Regions from separate parts of the Paenibacillus sp. Y5S-9 genome, predicted to be linked through region 3. Evidence: riboswitches for the same ligand, from Rfam matches in the RefSeq annotation. Region 3 holds a riboswitch; each other region holds the start of a gene.
The links. A riboswitch is a leader RNA that binds a small molecule or an ion and turns the genes downstream of it on or off. The one in region 3 is predicted to bind cyclic di-AMP.
Positions count from the first base shown of each region.

Region 1: it holds a riboswitch for cyclic di-AMP, as region 3 does, so the genes downstream of both, V6669_RS17500 (3D domain-containing protein) here and V6669_RS00150 (ubiquitin-like domain-containing protein) in region 3, are expected to answer to the same signal.
Region 2: it holds a riboswitch for cyclic di-AMP, as region 3 does, so the genes downstream of both, V6669_RS10575 (C40 family peptidase) here and V6669_RS00150 (ubiquitin-like domain-containing protein) in region 3, are expected to answer to the same signal.

Region 1 is NZ_CP145887.1:3,974,558-3,979,541, reverse strand. Features, by position in the region: gene V6669_RS17510 (ABC transporter substrate-binding protein/permease) at 115-1,578, shown strand; gene V6669_RS17505 (amino acid ABC transporter ATP-binding protein) at 1,565-2,287, shown strand; cyclic di-AMP (ydaO/yuaA leader) riboswitch at 2,504-2,700, shown strand; gene V6669_RS17500 (3D domain-containing protein) at 2,703-3,377, shown strand; gene V6669_RS17495 (polysaccharide deacetylase family protein) at 3,486-4,277, opposite strand; gene V6669_RS17490 (hypothetical protein) at 4,432-4,773, shown strand; gene V6669_RS17485 (PspA/IM30 family protein) at 4,886-4,984, shown strand, end outside.
Region 2 is NZ_CP145887.1:2,349,927-2,354,910, reverse strand. Features, by position in the region: tRNA gene V6669_RS10585 (tRNA-Leu) at 1-78, opposite strand, end outside; gene pelA (pectate lyase) at 215-1,180, opposite strand; cyclic di-AMP (ydaO/yuaA leader) riboswitch at 1,600-1,731, shown strand; gene V6669_RS10575 (C40 family peptidase) at 1,737-2,201, shown strand; gene V6669_RS10570 (carboxymuconolactone decarboxylase family protein) at 2,274-2,603, opposite strand; gene V6669_RS10565 (hypothetical protein) at 2,745-2,963, opposite strand; gene V6669_RS10560 (hypothetical protein) at 3,083-3,412, opposite strand; gene V6669_RS10555 (xanthine phosphoribosyltransferase) at 3,510-4,091, opposite strand; gene V6669_RS10550 (hypothetical protein) at 4,296-4,984, shown strand, end outside.
Region 3 is NZ_CP145887.1:31,648-36,631, reverse strand. Features, by position in the region: gene yabG (sporulation peptidase YabG) at 1-276, opposite strand, end outside; gene rsmA (16S rRNA (adenine(1518)-N(6)/adenine(1519)-N(6))-dimethyltransferase RsmA) at 336-1,238, opposite strand; gene rnmV (ribonuclease M5) at 1,243-1,788, opposite strand; gene V6669_RS00150 (ubiquitin-like domain-containing protein) at 1,943-3,127, opposite strand; cyclic di-AMP (ydaO/yuaA leader) riboswitch at 3,401-3,654, opposite strand; gene V6669_RS00145 (TatD family hydrolase) at 3,896-4,666, opposite strand.

The sequences.
Region 1 (4,984 bases), 3.0 Mb from region 3:
AAGTCAAGATTTGTAATGTCAAAATGCATTGCATAATCATGCATTGTACTTTATAATGACTCAGTCATCAACATGAGAGAAGCATACAAAGTATTGTAAGGGGAGAGAACAAGGTTGAAATTAATAAGTCGTTACACCATGATGCTGTTGACCTTTGTTGTTCTACTGACGACTGCCGTTCCTGTGGCACTTGCAAGTGGAACTACAGATAATTCAAGCAGTAAAAAACTGGTGCTCGGTACAAGTGCCGATTTTGCACCATACGAATTCCATAAAGTGATTAATGGCAAAGATGAAATCGTCGGCTTCGATATTGAGATCGCCAAAGAGATTGCCAAAGATCTTGGCGCTGAGCTTGTGATTGAGGATATGGGCTTCGACGGTCTTCTGCCTTCATTGCAGAGCGGGCGTGTTGATCTGGTGATTTCAGGTATGACGCCGACGGATGAGCGGAAGAAAAGTATCGATTTTTCCGACACCTATTATAAATCAAAACAAGTGATTATGGTTCGCAATGTGGATAAAGACAAATATCCAACCATGGCAGAACTTGAAAATGCGAAGATTGGCGTTCAGAAAGGCTCCATTCAGGAAACGATCGGACAGAGTATTCCAGGAGCGAAGCTTACTGCGCTGGATAAAATCTCGGATATTGTGCTTCAACTGCAAACAAAACGCATTGACGCGGCAATCGTTGAAGATACCGTTGCTGCAGGTTATCTGGACGATATCATTGGACTTGCTGCTGCTGTTCCGGACGAAGAGCAAGCAGAAGCGGCAATCGGGATTCGTAAAGGTAATACCGAGCTGCTAGCTGCAGTAAATGGAACACTGGAGCGACTGAAAAGTGAAGATAAAATCAATCAGATGGTGACGGACGCCAGCCTCTTGATGGCGGATAAAGCGAACAAATCACAAAATATTTTCCAAGTATTCTGGGAGTACAAAAGTTTCTATGCTACAGGTGTAGGATACACACTTCTGTTGTCTGCACTTGGGGTTATCTTCGGGGTAATTATTGGATTGATCATCTGTTTGTTCCGTTTGCATGACGCCGCAATCTTGCGCTGGATTGGTACAGCTTACGTTGAAGTGATTCGTGGCACACCGATGCTGGTACAATTAATGATTATTTACTATGGTTTTTCTCTGAGCTTTGGCATTAACTTTACTGCACTTCAGGCAGGTATCATTACACTTTCAATCAATAGTGGTGCCTATCTGGCGGAGATTTTCCGTGCAGGTATCCAAGGTGTGGATCGTGGTCAGTTGGAGGCAGCTCGTTCCTTAGGTATGGGAAGAGGCGATGCGATGCGTTATATCATATTGCCACAGGCCTTCAAAGCTGTATTACCTGCGATCGGTAATGAATTCATTACCATCATCAAGGAATCCTCCATTATCTCGGTTATCGGTATGGTGGACATTATGTATCAGGCAAGTGTGGTCAAAAACATTACGTATCAAGGCTTGAGTCCATTTTTGATTGCAGCAGCCATCTACTTTGTATTAACGTTCATTTTGTCCAAGCTGCTGGGACGACTGGAAAGGAAGTTGAGTGCAAGTGATAGACGTTAGACAATTACACAAATCTTATGGTAATAACGATGTGCTTAAGGGCATTAACGTGACAATTGGCAAAGGTGAGGTTGTCGTGGTCATCGGTCCTTCCGGTTCAGGTAAAAGTACTTTCTTGCGTTGTCTGAATCTGCTGGAACAGCCTACCTCAGGAGAGATTGATTTTGAAGGTGTGTCAATTACGGACCCCAAGCACAACATTAATGCAACTCGTGAGAAAATGGGCATGGTGTTCCAGCATTTCAACCTGTTCCCACACAAAACGGTACAGCAAAACATCACGATTGCTCCGATTAAAGTGAAGAAACAATCCACTCAGGAAGCGGAGAAAATTGCCGCTGATCTGCTTAACACCGTGGGCTTGTACGATAAAAAAGATACATTCCCGAATCAGCTGTCCGGTGGACAGAAGCAGCGGATCGCCATTGCTAGAGCATTGGCCATGCAGCCGCATGTGATGCTGTTTGACGAGCCTACTTCGGCACTGGACCCCGAGATGGTTGGCGAAGTGCTGGATGTCATGAAACGTCTTGCAGAAGGCGGGATGACGATGGTCATCGTAACACATGAGATGGGTTTTGCACGTGAAGTGGGAGACCGAATCCTGTTCATGGATGGCGGGGTTATTGTGGAAGAGGGAACACCTGATGAGGTATTTGGAGCTCCAAAAAATTCACGTACACGTGATTTTCTTGCCAAAGTACTCTAAATGAAGTGTCAAATAGCGTTACTGACTTCGAGTCGGTAACGCTATTTTTTTGTGCGTATTAATCACTTATAGATTTGAAAAGTAACTTTTCTGTTACCAAATGTAAAGGAATCGGGTCGTCCAACATTTCTAAAGTATCCTGTATTCTTACATATGCTTACATGTTAAAACCATTTGGTAAGAATTACTACAAGTTCAGGTTACAAAATTGTGATATATTGAACTCTGCCGAAACTTCCGGACAGGAAGTGCGGGGGATGTAACGATGCAGATTGTGCAGGGGGAAGATCTACAGCACACTGCTTGGGGTGAATTAGGGGTACATAACGTTTCAAATGTAATGAAGAACCTATAGGGTGGGCTCCTCATCCGAATCCGACAACTAACTTCGCAGGCACAATGAGGGAGGAAGACCATGATTAACAAGAAACGTATAGCCAAAACAGCAGTAGCATTATTGACAACAGCAATGCTCATTCAAGCCGTTCCGGCTCACGCCGATTCAGTTCATGTGGCCAAAGAAGGGGATACCTTCTACACCTTATCAAAACAATATGGAGTAGCAATCAACACGTTGGTTAAAGCGAACAACGACATTTCGCCTTACAACATTTATGGTGGTTTGAAAATTACGATTCCCGGTAAGGCAAACAATGTAGCAGCAGCTGCGGCAACGGAGAGCAAGACCCAAGCGAAGACTGTTACTACAGCAAGCTTGGACGTTAACACAGATAACAAAGTTGTTCAGGCTTGGGGTAAAACATTCGATTACAGCAAAGCTGTGAACGTAAAAGCAACGGCATACTCTGCAGATCCGTCTGAAAATGGAGGATGGGGTGCTGTGGATTACTTCGGCAATGATCTTGAACTGGGTACGATCGCAGTTGATCCAAGTGTGATTCCACTCGGAACCAAAGTACTGGTAACCGGTCACAGCCATCCGGGATTGCCAAAACAGGCTTTTGTAGCTACAGCTCGTGATGTGGGCGGTGCAATCAAGGGTCACCGGATTGATATCTTTATCCCGGGTAGCAAACAGTCTGTAAGCACATTTGGTTTTCAGGATATCGAGCTGTACATTCTGAAGTAGAGAGATCATAACATTTAAAATGAATTCAAACAGGGTGTCTGCCAGTCGCTAATCTGCGATTGAACAGCACCCTTTTAATATTCGCATTTATTTGTTATCACGGTCATCCTAATCTTTGGCCTTTGGCAATCCCAACATCTCGTCCAAGGTGACCAGTTCATATCCCCGGTTACGCAGTTCTTCAATGATTTCAGGCAATGCCTCAATCGTACCGTTCAGGTTAGATCCCACACCGCCTCCTGCATGTTGCAGAACGATGGAGCCAGGTTTCACAGCAGATAGGATGTTATCCTTCACCTCTTCCTTGGAGAGGCCTTTCCAGTCCAGTGAGTCAACATTCCAGTTCACAATGCTATAGTGTTGTCTAGCAGCCCATTGCAGCTGTTCTTCATTAATGTCTCCATAAGGCGGCCGAATCATCTTGGGCGTATATCCCGCTAAATGTCGAATAATATCCCCGGTATGTAAAATTTGTTTGCGAAAGGCATTCATCGACAGCTTACTGAATTCAGGATGATTGTAGCTGTGATTACCAACCATATGCCCTTCCTTAACGATGCGTTTCACCAGATCCGGATGTTTCTCAGCACGACTACCCACGATGAAGAATGTAGCTCTGACATTGTATTTCTTCAATACATCCAGCACTTGTGGAGTAAACCGTGGATCAGGTACATCATCAAAAGTCAGTGCAACCTTCTTTGTTGAAGGACCATTGGTTTTGAACGTATCGGCATATTTTTGACGTAACTGTCCCAATGTCAGTTGTTCTTCTTCAGCAGAATCCGAACCTGATACTGATTCAATTGACGGGCTTGAAACATCCCGCGATGAAACTGGAGCATGATATCCCCCGAGAAAAATAACGATAACCATCAGCATAATGAGGCGTACGCGCATAATAACAGCCTCCTTTTCCAAAATGACGTTCTCCTTGGTATGCCCGGGGGTTCCATAAAATATGCGTAGTGTGAGAAGTTTCATTGCGGATTTAGCTTATGACAGCCATAATTCCTCCATATATAACATATAGAAAAGGATAGGTGGATAGGATATGAGTACATATGATTTGAAATCCATACGTTTACAGGTGATTGAAGCAGGAGAGGATAAGGTTTTTCTCGTTACCGGAGGAAAGGCGCATATTGGCGCCGTAGCCACGTTCTACGTGGATCATGAGCGCGTAAGCGGGACGACGGTACATATTCCTGGGCATAAGGAACAAGAGCTGTGTGAGCGGCTTGCCCGAAAGGCTGCCCTGCAGCTGAAAGTAACCGTTACGGTGATCATGGGTATCCATTTTGATTCCATCACGCGGATGCAGATCGACGAAATCGTGCAGACTGCAGAGAGGCTGATGGAGGATCATCTGAACAACGATAAAAGATCTTCCTAACATAAAGAGCAATCGCATGTTTTGATTTTATTTGCTAAAATTGAAACGAGTTGTAGATTGTTACGTATGTATGTTTATATACGATGTAATATCGACTAGGAGGAATAACATAATGTCCATTTTCAAACGATTGCGTGATTTAACAATGTCTAACGTTAACGCCATTATTGACAAGGCGGAAGATCCAATCAAGATGACGGACCAATATATC
Region 2 (4,984 bases), 2.3 Mb from region 3:
GAGAGGACTCGAACCTCCACGGGGGGTTAGCCCACACGGACCTGAACCGTGCGCGTCTGCCAATTCCGCCACGACCGCATATTGTATCTCCGCCATCAATATCGGCGACAAGAAATAATATATCATGCGGAATCTATCATGTCAACACTGAAAATAATAACAATAAAACCCGAACCAGACGTAGATAGATTCGGGCTTTACCTTTAACTACAAATTAAAGCTTGGAAGGCCAGTTGCCATACCATGCATAACCGCCTCTTCTTTCTTTATCAATATCACTTAATTTGTATTTAACTACCCCGTCGCGACCAATAAAGATTGGTTTATCTGTTCCGATCTCATAGAAGCGTGCCCAAATTGGTGCAGCTTTGGAATCAGCGATAATTTTACTATCTCCATTAGCTCTTTCATACTTGTAACCCGTAATTTTCACCTTGTTAAACCAAGCCTCCGCTCCTTTAATGGATGCTGTGATTTTAGAGTTAGCAGGTCTCGTTTTCAGGAATTTAACGATTGTTACACTTTCTCCAGCTGTCAGCGATGGCACTTCGTAGATTCTTGCGCTCGCTGGTTTAAGGGAACTGGAATCATGTTGTTGTCCCCATGCTGTCAGCTTACCACCTGAAACGACTTGTGTATTCAGAATCGCCTCCACACCTTTGGCAACTGAATTTTTACTGCGGTTAGCAAGTGTGCTGTCGATAAACGAGAAATCACCTTTGCGTGTCGCTACTTCATCGAGCATGATCATTACATTAATCATGGCATCATCATTGTAGGTAATATGTTTGTGATATCCGGAGCTTTGGTAGACTTGTGGCCATCCGCCGTTTGAATACTGCATGTTGATCAAAAAGTTAATTCCTTTGATTGCAGCTGTGGAGTATCGCGGATCATTCGTCTTTTTGAATTCCTTCGCCAATCTTCTAATTTCTGAGTATGTAGCCTTGTTGTCTATCGTGGACTTCGCCCACTCTCCACTTGTCTGTTTATAATCTTTTCTCCAACCTCCATCCGGCAGCTGGTTCTTCAAAATATCAGAAATACTCGCTGTAGTACCCGATGCATCCGCAGCAGATACCGTCCCTACAGGGAGAACTGCCATTCCAACTGCTGAGAACACCACCATCGTACATGCCAGGACAAAAGTAATTATTTTCTTCGCTTTCAAATGTAACACTCTCCTATGTTCGTTTTTATAAATCTGCCACTTCTACTTTACCTATGATAAGCTTCCACAAACCTCCTTTATTTGTATTTATCGCATAATAAAATCAATTTTAATCCAATATGTGGATTGGATACTCAGATAATATGCAAAAAATCGATTTTTGTCAATATATGCAACTTAATGAATATAATATCTCTAATTCTACATAACGGAATAGTTCTTTTAACTCATGACAAACCTATTTATTTATCCAAATTCGTCTTAAGCGAATCAATAATGACGTTTTTGTCATGAATGATACCCAAACTTGATCCCTTCTTTCATATAAAAACCTTAATTCCGCTAACATTGAGGTATTACGAAGGGTTTTAAATGGGTTTGACAATTACGCATTTATGCAATATAGTTTCAAATAGTTACAAAAACTTAATTATTCATTGCCGAGTTTCATGTTTGAAAACGGGGGAACCAATTTGGGTGAATTATTCTTATACATAGGAAATATAGGGAACCTTCTACCGAACCCTTAGCTAACTCCGTAGGCATCGAAGGGAGAACATTGATTTTGAAAAAACTGATTATCTCCATTTTTGGAGCAGCTGTATTATTTACATCCGGGGCAACAAGCACAGAGGCAAGCAGTATCAACTCCGTAGTGAACAACATGACAGGTATTCCTTACAAATGGGGTGGCACGACTGTAGCCGGCTTTGACTGTTCTGGTTTTATGAAATATCTTTTCAACAAATACAGCATTGAATTGCCACGTACTTCTCAGCAGCAAGCCAAAGCAGGTACTCCGGTAGCCAAAAGCAATGTTCGGACAGGTGATCTGGTGTTCTTTAATACAACAGGCAAAGGCATTTCACATACAGGTGTATATATCGGCGGCGGACAATTCGCTCATGCCTCCAGCAGTAAAGGTGTAAGCATCACAAAGTTATCGAATCCATACTTCAATGACCGCTATGTAACAGCACGTCGGGTAACTGGACAGTTTATGTATGATAAAATGTTAGGAAAAATGTGATTCACATACAAAAAGGCATCGGTTATTAACCGGATGCCTTTTTTGTGCTTAAAATGTATGTTTCATTGCTTACTAATGCAGCGCCTTCTGCACTCGCATCGCGCCCTGAGACAGAGCATGTCCGCCTCCTACAGCTCCGGCCACGGCTACGGTCTCCATGATCTCCTGATCTGTAGCGCCCTTGGCACGGGCTTCTTCTACATGGTAGAAAGTACATACCTCATTGTTGGCAAACAATCCAATGCCGAGCGCAATGAGCTGTTTTGTCTTGGCATCAATCACGCCAGGTTGGAAACATTCTCCCGTAAACTCATGATATGACTTCACCACACCTGGCAGTACATCGCTTAATGCTCCAATCTGATCCTTGTAGGCATGAACTTTATCATTCATCAATGTCATGGCTTGTAGCACACCCTCTCGGCTATAGTTACAGATCTTCCTCACTGTACCTATCTTCTCTCCCGAGTGAGTCAATTATGCCAACAAATCATGGTAATTCCAAACATTTAACGCTCATGGCTCTGCCATAATTATAAACTGTTACTCACTAAGTGGACTCTGGCGCGGCTCGCTAAACAGCTGATATCGGTAACCGCGATCCAGCTTGACGACACGTCGATTCTGACGACGGATAAGTACCTGCTCGCCATCCCAGGCAACAACAATCCCGGTTACATCGTTAGATTCCAGCTCGTCCCGTACTACTCTTACTTTCTCACCTGACAGACGCAGGGCGTCCAGTTCTGTATCACTGATCATCTTCATGGCTCCTATATTCCAAATTTATTTACAAAAAGAGACCTAAATGAAATGTCATTTAGGTCTCACGTGACTGTATTGGACTGTCATGTCATTCGAAATTATGTCCCGACTGAAAGTTACCGCTGCGCGTGCTCTTTGCTGTCGTTCTTCTCGAACCAAAAATCAAGCACTTTGGCGGACATCACACGTTCTTCAAGGTACTCCACTTGATGCGGTGTAAATTGTTCTTTCCAAGAGAAGGACAACTCTTCGCACAAGCCTACAATCGTCAGTAATTCTGACCAGGCAACATAGCGTTTGTACCAGAAAAATTGAGGATGTTCAATCATATAGGGATAAAGGTCATCGAATTCCGTATGTTTACAATCCAGGGCACGTTCAAAATGAACTTTCGATTCCGCCAGCTTATCATTAAAAAATTGTTCTGTTGCCGGTTGGTTCCCCATGGTGTTGCCTCCTCTCCCTAACATAACCCCATTATAAATGAAATCCGCGGTCATGCAAAGGCATAGTTCAAAAAATAGGCCCTATTCCTTTAAAATGTCACATTTCGTTATCGTCAAATTGTACCGTACCATCGTTCAGGGAACGAATGCGTACCAAGGCTTCCACCGGAATACCCTGTTCACGAATCGTTCGTGCCCCTGCCTGGAAACTTTTCTCGACCACAACGCCGAATCCGACGAGTTCCGCACCGGAACGCTCGATAATTTTGATGACGCCACGAGCGGCATCTCCATTGGCAATGATATCATCAATGAACAAAATACGGTCATTCTCATGAATGAACTCACGGGATACCATAATGTCAGTTACAATTCCTTTGGTAAAGGACGGTACGCGTTCACAGTAAGCATCAGGATCAGCCAGAAGTGTTTTTTTGCGACGGGCGAATACAAGGGGCACCCCAAGTTCATAGGCTGCGGCAAAAGCAACCGGAATCCCTGAGGATTCTACCGTGATTACCCGAGTCACTCCACTTTCACGAAAACGGGCAGCGAACTCACGTCCCATCTCCATCGTTAATGCAGGATCAATCTGGTGGTTCAACAGACCATCCAGCTTTAATACTTGATCCGAGATAACCACACCTTCTTGTAAAATTCGTTGTTTCAATAATTCCATGATTTGACCTCCCAAGCCTATCCTATGAGGTAAAAGTATCATATATCTATCTATAAGTTCAAGCGAAATTGCCTGGGCGCTGTCCTTGAGACGCAATTCAAGCCAAAGCTCATTATCGATTGTCATGACTTTCGTGGGTCAAGCATACCTTGTACCATGGTACCCGCATGTCCAAACTATACAGGGGCCTGAGAGGGGAAACACATGAAACAGGCATTTCGGGTGCTGCAGATCGCATTTACATACATCGGAACGGTTGTCGGAGCCGGCTTCGCTACAGGGCAGGAAATTTTGCAGTTTTTTACCCAGTATGGCAAATGGGCCACCATCACCATAGGCTTATCCACCATGCTCTTTGTCTGGTTAGGTACCAAAATGATGCTGATCGCTCACGATACCGGGTCCCGCTCTTATGAGGATCTGAACAAACATTTATTCGGCCACAAGGCGGGAAAATGGATCACCTGGGTGACCCTTCTCATTCTCATTGGCGTGAACAGTGTCATGCTTGCCGGAGCAGGTTCCGTTTTTGTCGAACATCTGGGTTTGCATTATCAGACAGGTCTGATCGTCACACTTGTAGGGACATATCTGCTTCTCGGTCGAGGCATTCAGGCCATCCTACAAATGAATAGCATAGTCGTGCCCATGATGCTCCTGTTATCTCTGCTCATGATCACCAGTACCATCCATCATCCAGGCGCTTCCCGATTCATCACACTGACGACAGACTCAAACCCTGTTCAAGTGTGGCTGTCTCCATTGTTGTATACTTCATTCAATCTGGTGTTGGCTCAAGCTGTTCTTGTGCCTGTAGGTAACCAGATTCGTAGTCGGAGTGTGCTGAAATGGGGCGGAGTATTGGGTGGAATTGGTGTTGGTTTCATGCTGAT
Region 3 (4,984 bases):
AGACCAATCCTGTACCAGACCTTCACGATTCCGCTCAGCCTGTTCCATACGATTCTGCTGCAGACGGGACAGGGTCTGATGTGCTTTAATATGCGCCTGTCTGGTCTTGGCGCTTTGTGGTTCGTAGGGAACCTGTATCAAATCGTCCACCGGGGAATCGGCAATCAGCCGGAACTCAGTCCCTTTAATGACCGCAGCATCCAACTGGAGGCCTTCCACCCGAAAAGTCACATCGCCGCCGTATGACTTCCGAACGACCAAGTCTCCGATATTCATCAACGTAATCACCTCTACCCCATCGTATGGGCAAAGACCCGGTTTGGTTCATTCAAATTTTACAGCGCTGCACGTACCCCTGCTTCCCACATTACGGTGCTGAGTGTAGCATACTCCTGCAGACTCAACGTCTCTCCACGTCGGGACGGTTGAATACCTGCCTGCTCCAGCAGAATGTCTGCCTGTTCCCGGTTCTCCTTCGTGAAGAAGCGTGCCTTCAAGTTGTTTGAGATTGTTTTTCTCCGCTGGGCAAAAGAAGCCTGTACCACTTCGAAGTAGTGTGCTTCATCCGGAATCTCCACTGGCGGTTGCTCACGCACTTTCAGCTTAATGACAGCTGATTCCACATTAGGTTGCGGAATGAAGACTGTAGGAGGCACAATGCACACAAGCTCCGGCATACTGTAGTACTGAACTGCGATGCTCAGACTGCCGTAGTCTTTTGATCCTGGTGCAGCCGCCATGCGTTCAGCCACTTCTTTTTGGATCATGACAACAATACTGTCTACCGGCAGCTTCTCTTCCAACAGTTTCATCATGATTGGAGTCGTTACATAATAAGGCAGGTTAGCCACAACACTGACTTTGTCCACGGATGCAAAATCCGTATTAAACAATTCAGCCAGATCAAGCTTCAGCACATCCCCATGATGAACACGTACATTTGAATAAGGCTGCATCACTTCTCCCAGGATTGGGATTAAGCGCTGATCAATCTCTACGGCTGTGACAGGACCGGCTACCCGAGCCAGTCGCTCCGTAAGGGCTCCAATACCCGGCCCGATCTCTAACGCGCCCTTGGACTCGTCCAAATCGGCTGCATTAACGATTTTGTTCAATATATTTTGATCGATCAGAAAGTTCTGACCCAGACTTTTCTTGAATGAGAATCCGTGTCTTTGAATAATCTCTTTCGTTCGCTTGGGCGTTGCAATTTCTATCGTCTCTTCCATGTCCTTCATATGCTCACAATCCTTCACGTTCAATTTGCGCTAATGCTGTAGAGAACTCTTCCCGTGTAATCTGAAATACACTGAGACGTTTGTGGAACTGCTTCCCGTTACAATAACCGATGCCCAGCAGATTGCCCATCTCCATGCGACGTGCAGCAGCCTGCGGATGCACGATAAGTCCTGCCGCGATCAGGTCCTCCCAATCGATCAGGCTCGGAGCACCTTCGTATGAAGTATGTACGCGTGCCAGAGCATGACGGATCGCCTCCGGTGAGGCATTCTCCACCCCAATGTCCCCTTTGCGTGTTGCATCGGCTTCCGGAATGAAGGCATGTTTGCAGCCAGGCACCTTGTTCGCAATAATTTTACGAATGCGTTCGCCAGCATGATCCGGATCTGTCAGTACAATGACTCCCCGTCTCTCCTGAGCAAGCGCAATCCGCTTCAGAATGCGTTGGTTGATTGCTGAGCCACCTGTTTCTATTGTATCGGCTTCAACGGCCCGACGGATGGCTACCGTATCGTCACGGCCTTCCACCACAATGACTTCTTTTATCATGTTCCATTTCTTCCTTTCTAACGCAAAAAGAAGAGGAATATCCTCTTCTCTGCCAACGGCGGGGGAGACTGAATTCAGACTCCTCCGCCGCATATTCCGCATGAATCATTCATGCAACTATTTTATAGCATTCCCATTTCAAAGTAAAACGATTTTAGTTCGCTTCCGGCTTCACCGGACCGATCACGTAGACCGTCTTGCCTTTCTTACGTCCAAAATTCAGGGCATGCTTCACACTGTCATAATATACATCAATTTTGTTGCCTTTAATGGCACCGCCTGTATCTTCCGCACGACGGAATCCCAGACCTTCGATATATACCCACCAGCCAATTGGAATGACTTTGGGATCAACCGCAATGGTGCGCCCTTCCGTTACACGAGTACCGGAAGCTGTTTTAGTTCCAATGCCAGGCTCTTCGGAAGAGTAGGCAGTCATGGATACATTTTTAAGTACTTTTGAGTATTTAAAAGAAGTCCCGGATACGGTAATGACTTTGCTGCCCGAGGCAGATGTTTTCTTCGAGTTCGTTGTTGTAGCCTTTTTGGTTGTTGAAGTTTGAGCCGATACGGTCTGAATCACAGGTTCTTTCACGACCGGTTTTGCTTTGGTGCCGACAGCGATCACTTTATCTACACGATTATTCGCGACAGATTTGCCGACCATTTTTTTGGAGACCAATTCTCCATCCTGAAATACCTTTTCGATATGCTGTACAAGTGTGCCTTCTTTGCCGTTTACAACGACACGGTTATCCCCTTTGTACAAGCTAGGGTCAGCCGTTTTAATGACTTTGTAAGCGATTGGCTGCTCTACCTCCACTGTACGCTTTGTTACGCGCACTACACGGATCTTCATATCCGCTTTGATGGCAGTTCCAAGCGCCGGATACACTTTATCATTACTCTCAACTTGAATACCTGATTTTTGAATTGCATCTTCTACCGATGAATCCGTTGTATACAGAGTCTTGGTGTCTCCGTCTGCCGTAATGTTGACTGGAACGGCCCGCTCAATAACGATTCGGTCTCCATCTGTAATCGCCCCATTCATGGACATGGATACCTTATCGTGAGGGCTGACTGTGATCGACTGCTCCTCCAGCATTTCCTGAAGCATTCCTGTACGAGTCTCTACCACCTGAGCTTTGCCATCAATAACCAGTGAAATTTGTTTCCCGGCCTGACCGTAAACGACTAACAAGATCATGATTGTAAGCGCAATTGAGAAAATCGCGATCAATGCCATTTGACGCATGTTCTCATGCTTCCACCGCAACGCGAAAGACTTACTGGATGATCGTGACTCATGGGTCTCTTCTGGTTGGAATGTGCCCACTTCTCCGTCCTCCTTCATAGCCTCGCCGTCTAAAGTAATGCATGATGTCTTTGACGTGACTATACCAAATTTTCTACAGAACACAGATTGGACCAACATAATCCGGTTCTGCACCATGAATCAATCTTCGCAACATGATGTCATCCTCCTGAATACCTACCGTATGATGACAATATTTCTTTTATTCAAAAACAAAAAAGCCAAAGAAAGAGTGTAAGAGGAACTCTTTCGTGGCTTCCGAATGATTCTGAATATCGGAAATTCATGCACGAGGTTGCCTCTCTTTTTCCGCTTGCGAGGTTAGCTGTCGGGTTCGGGCGAAAGAGAGCCGCCCTATCTTAGGTCACCCGCTCATGGCGGACGCCCTTGAATTCACCCCGAGACCCAAAGAAGAAATCAAATACGGCTTCGCAGTTCCCTTCGCTGCTTTTGGGTCAGCGAACGTTGCGCATCGGCCAAATACACCGATGTTTAAGCCCTATTGGTTCCCCCGCTCTCCGTTAACGGAGACTCAGCGAGACTGATTCATGAAAGTAATGTTGTTTCATCGGAAAGTGTCCCTTTGTTCATCCCCCGAACATCTGTCCAATTTTCCGCACAACAATTCACTGAAAAGATGATATCCTGTTTTGATGCATGTTGTAAAGCGTTGATCAAGTACGTTTTTCTGAATATTTGGTTAAAATATTGTAATATTCTTGATTTATTTGGAGCAAAGGGCAAATTACCTCCGCTTACCTGCCTTTTTCACCTCATTTGCTCGTTTTTTTAACGAATTCCAAATCGTTCCATGGCATTTTTGGTTGTTATTGCAGCAATTTCCTCCACCGAAATGCCTTTAATTTCCGCTGCTGCCTCTGCAACCAGACGTACATGCGCTGTCTCATTTCGCTTCCCACGATAAGGGTGAGGTGTCAAATATGGAGCATCTGTTTCAATGAAAAACCGGTCCATAGGAACCTTCGCCAGCACCTCTTTGGGCTGCTTTGCATTTTTGAATGTGATCGGTCCTCCGAAAGAGAGATGGAAGCCCATATCGAGACAACTTTTCGCTGTTTCCCAGCTGCCCGAGAACGAGTGCATTACACCACCAACCTCACCCGCCTTCTCTTCACGCAAAATTCTTATGATATCCTCATGTGCATCCCGATTATGGATGACAATCGGCATGTTCACTTCACGCGCCAAAGCAATTTGTTGTCGTAATACGCGATGCTGTATTTCTTTTGGTGAAGTATCCCAGTGATAATCCAATCCAATCTCACCGATCGCAACCACTTTTTCATGCTTGCATAAAGATGCAATCCACTCCAAATCGCCCTCCTGCATTGTGATCGCATCTACGGGATGCCACCCTACAGCTGCATAGATAAAGTCATATGTTTCAGCGAGTTTCATTGTGGTTGGAATCGTCTCCCGGTTAAAGCCAATGTTGATCATGCGACCAACTCCTGCATCCACAGCACGCTGAATCATGTCCTCGCGGTCCTCGTCGAATTGTGGTGCATCCAGATGTGTATGTGTGTCGAACAGCATCATGTTTGTATCTCCCTTCATGTCGAAATAACGACTATCTTCTTTATCAAAATTCAATTTGTAAAATTCAATAATTCAATGACTCATACATAAAACATTTTGGGTATCTGTGTATTACATCATTACGTTTGTTTCTTCACAACTACAATATATAGAAGATAAACGGATATTCTGATCTATATATTGCTGATTGTGCCCACTCTACCTGCTTGCATTTACAAAATTATGTCGATCTACATATACTCCCCATTAAAGCAGATTACTGTATCATGAAAAATAGCTCTTTTAGAAAGTGTTTTGATATCAAAATTCTTCATCGGA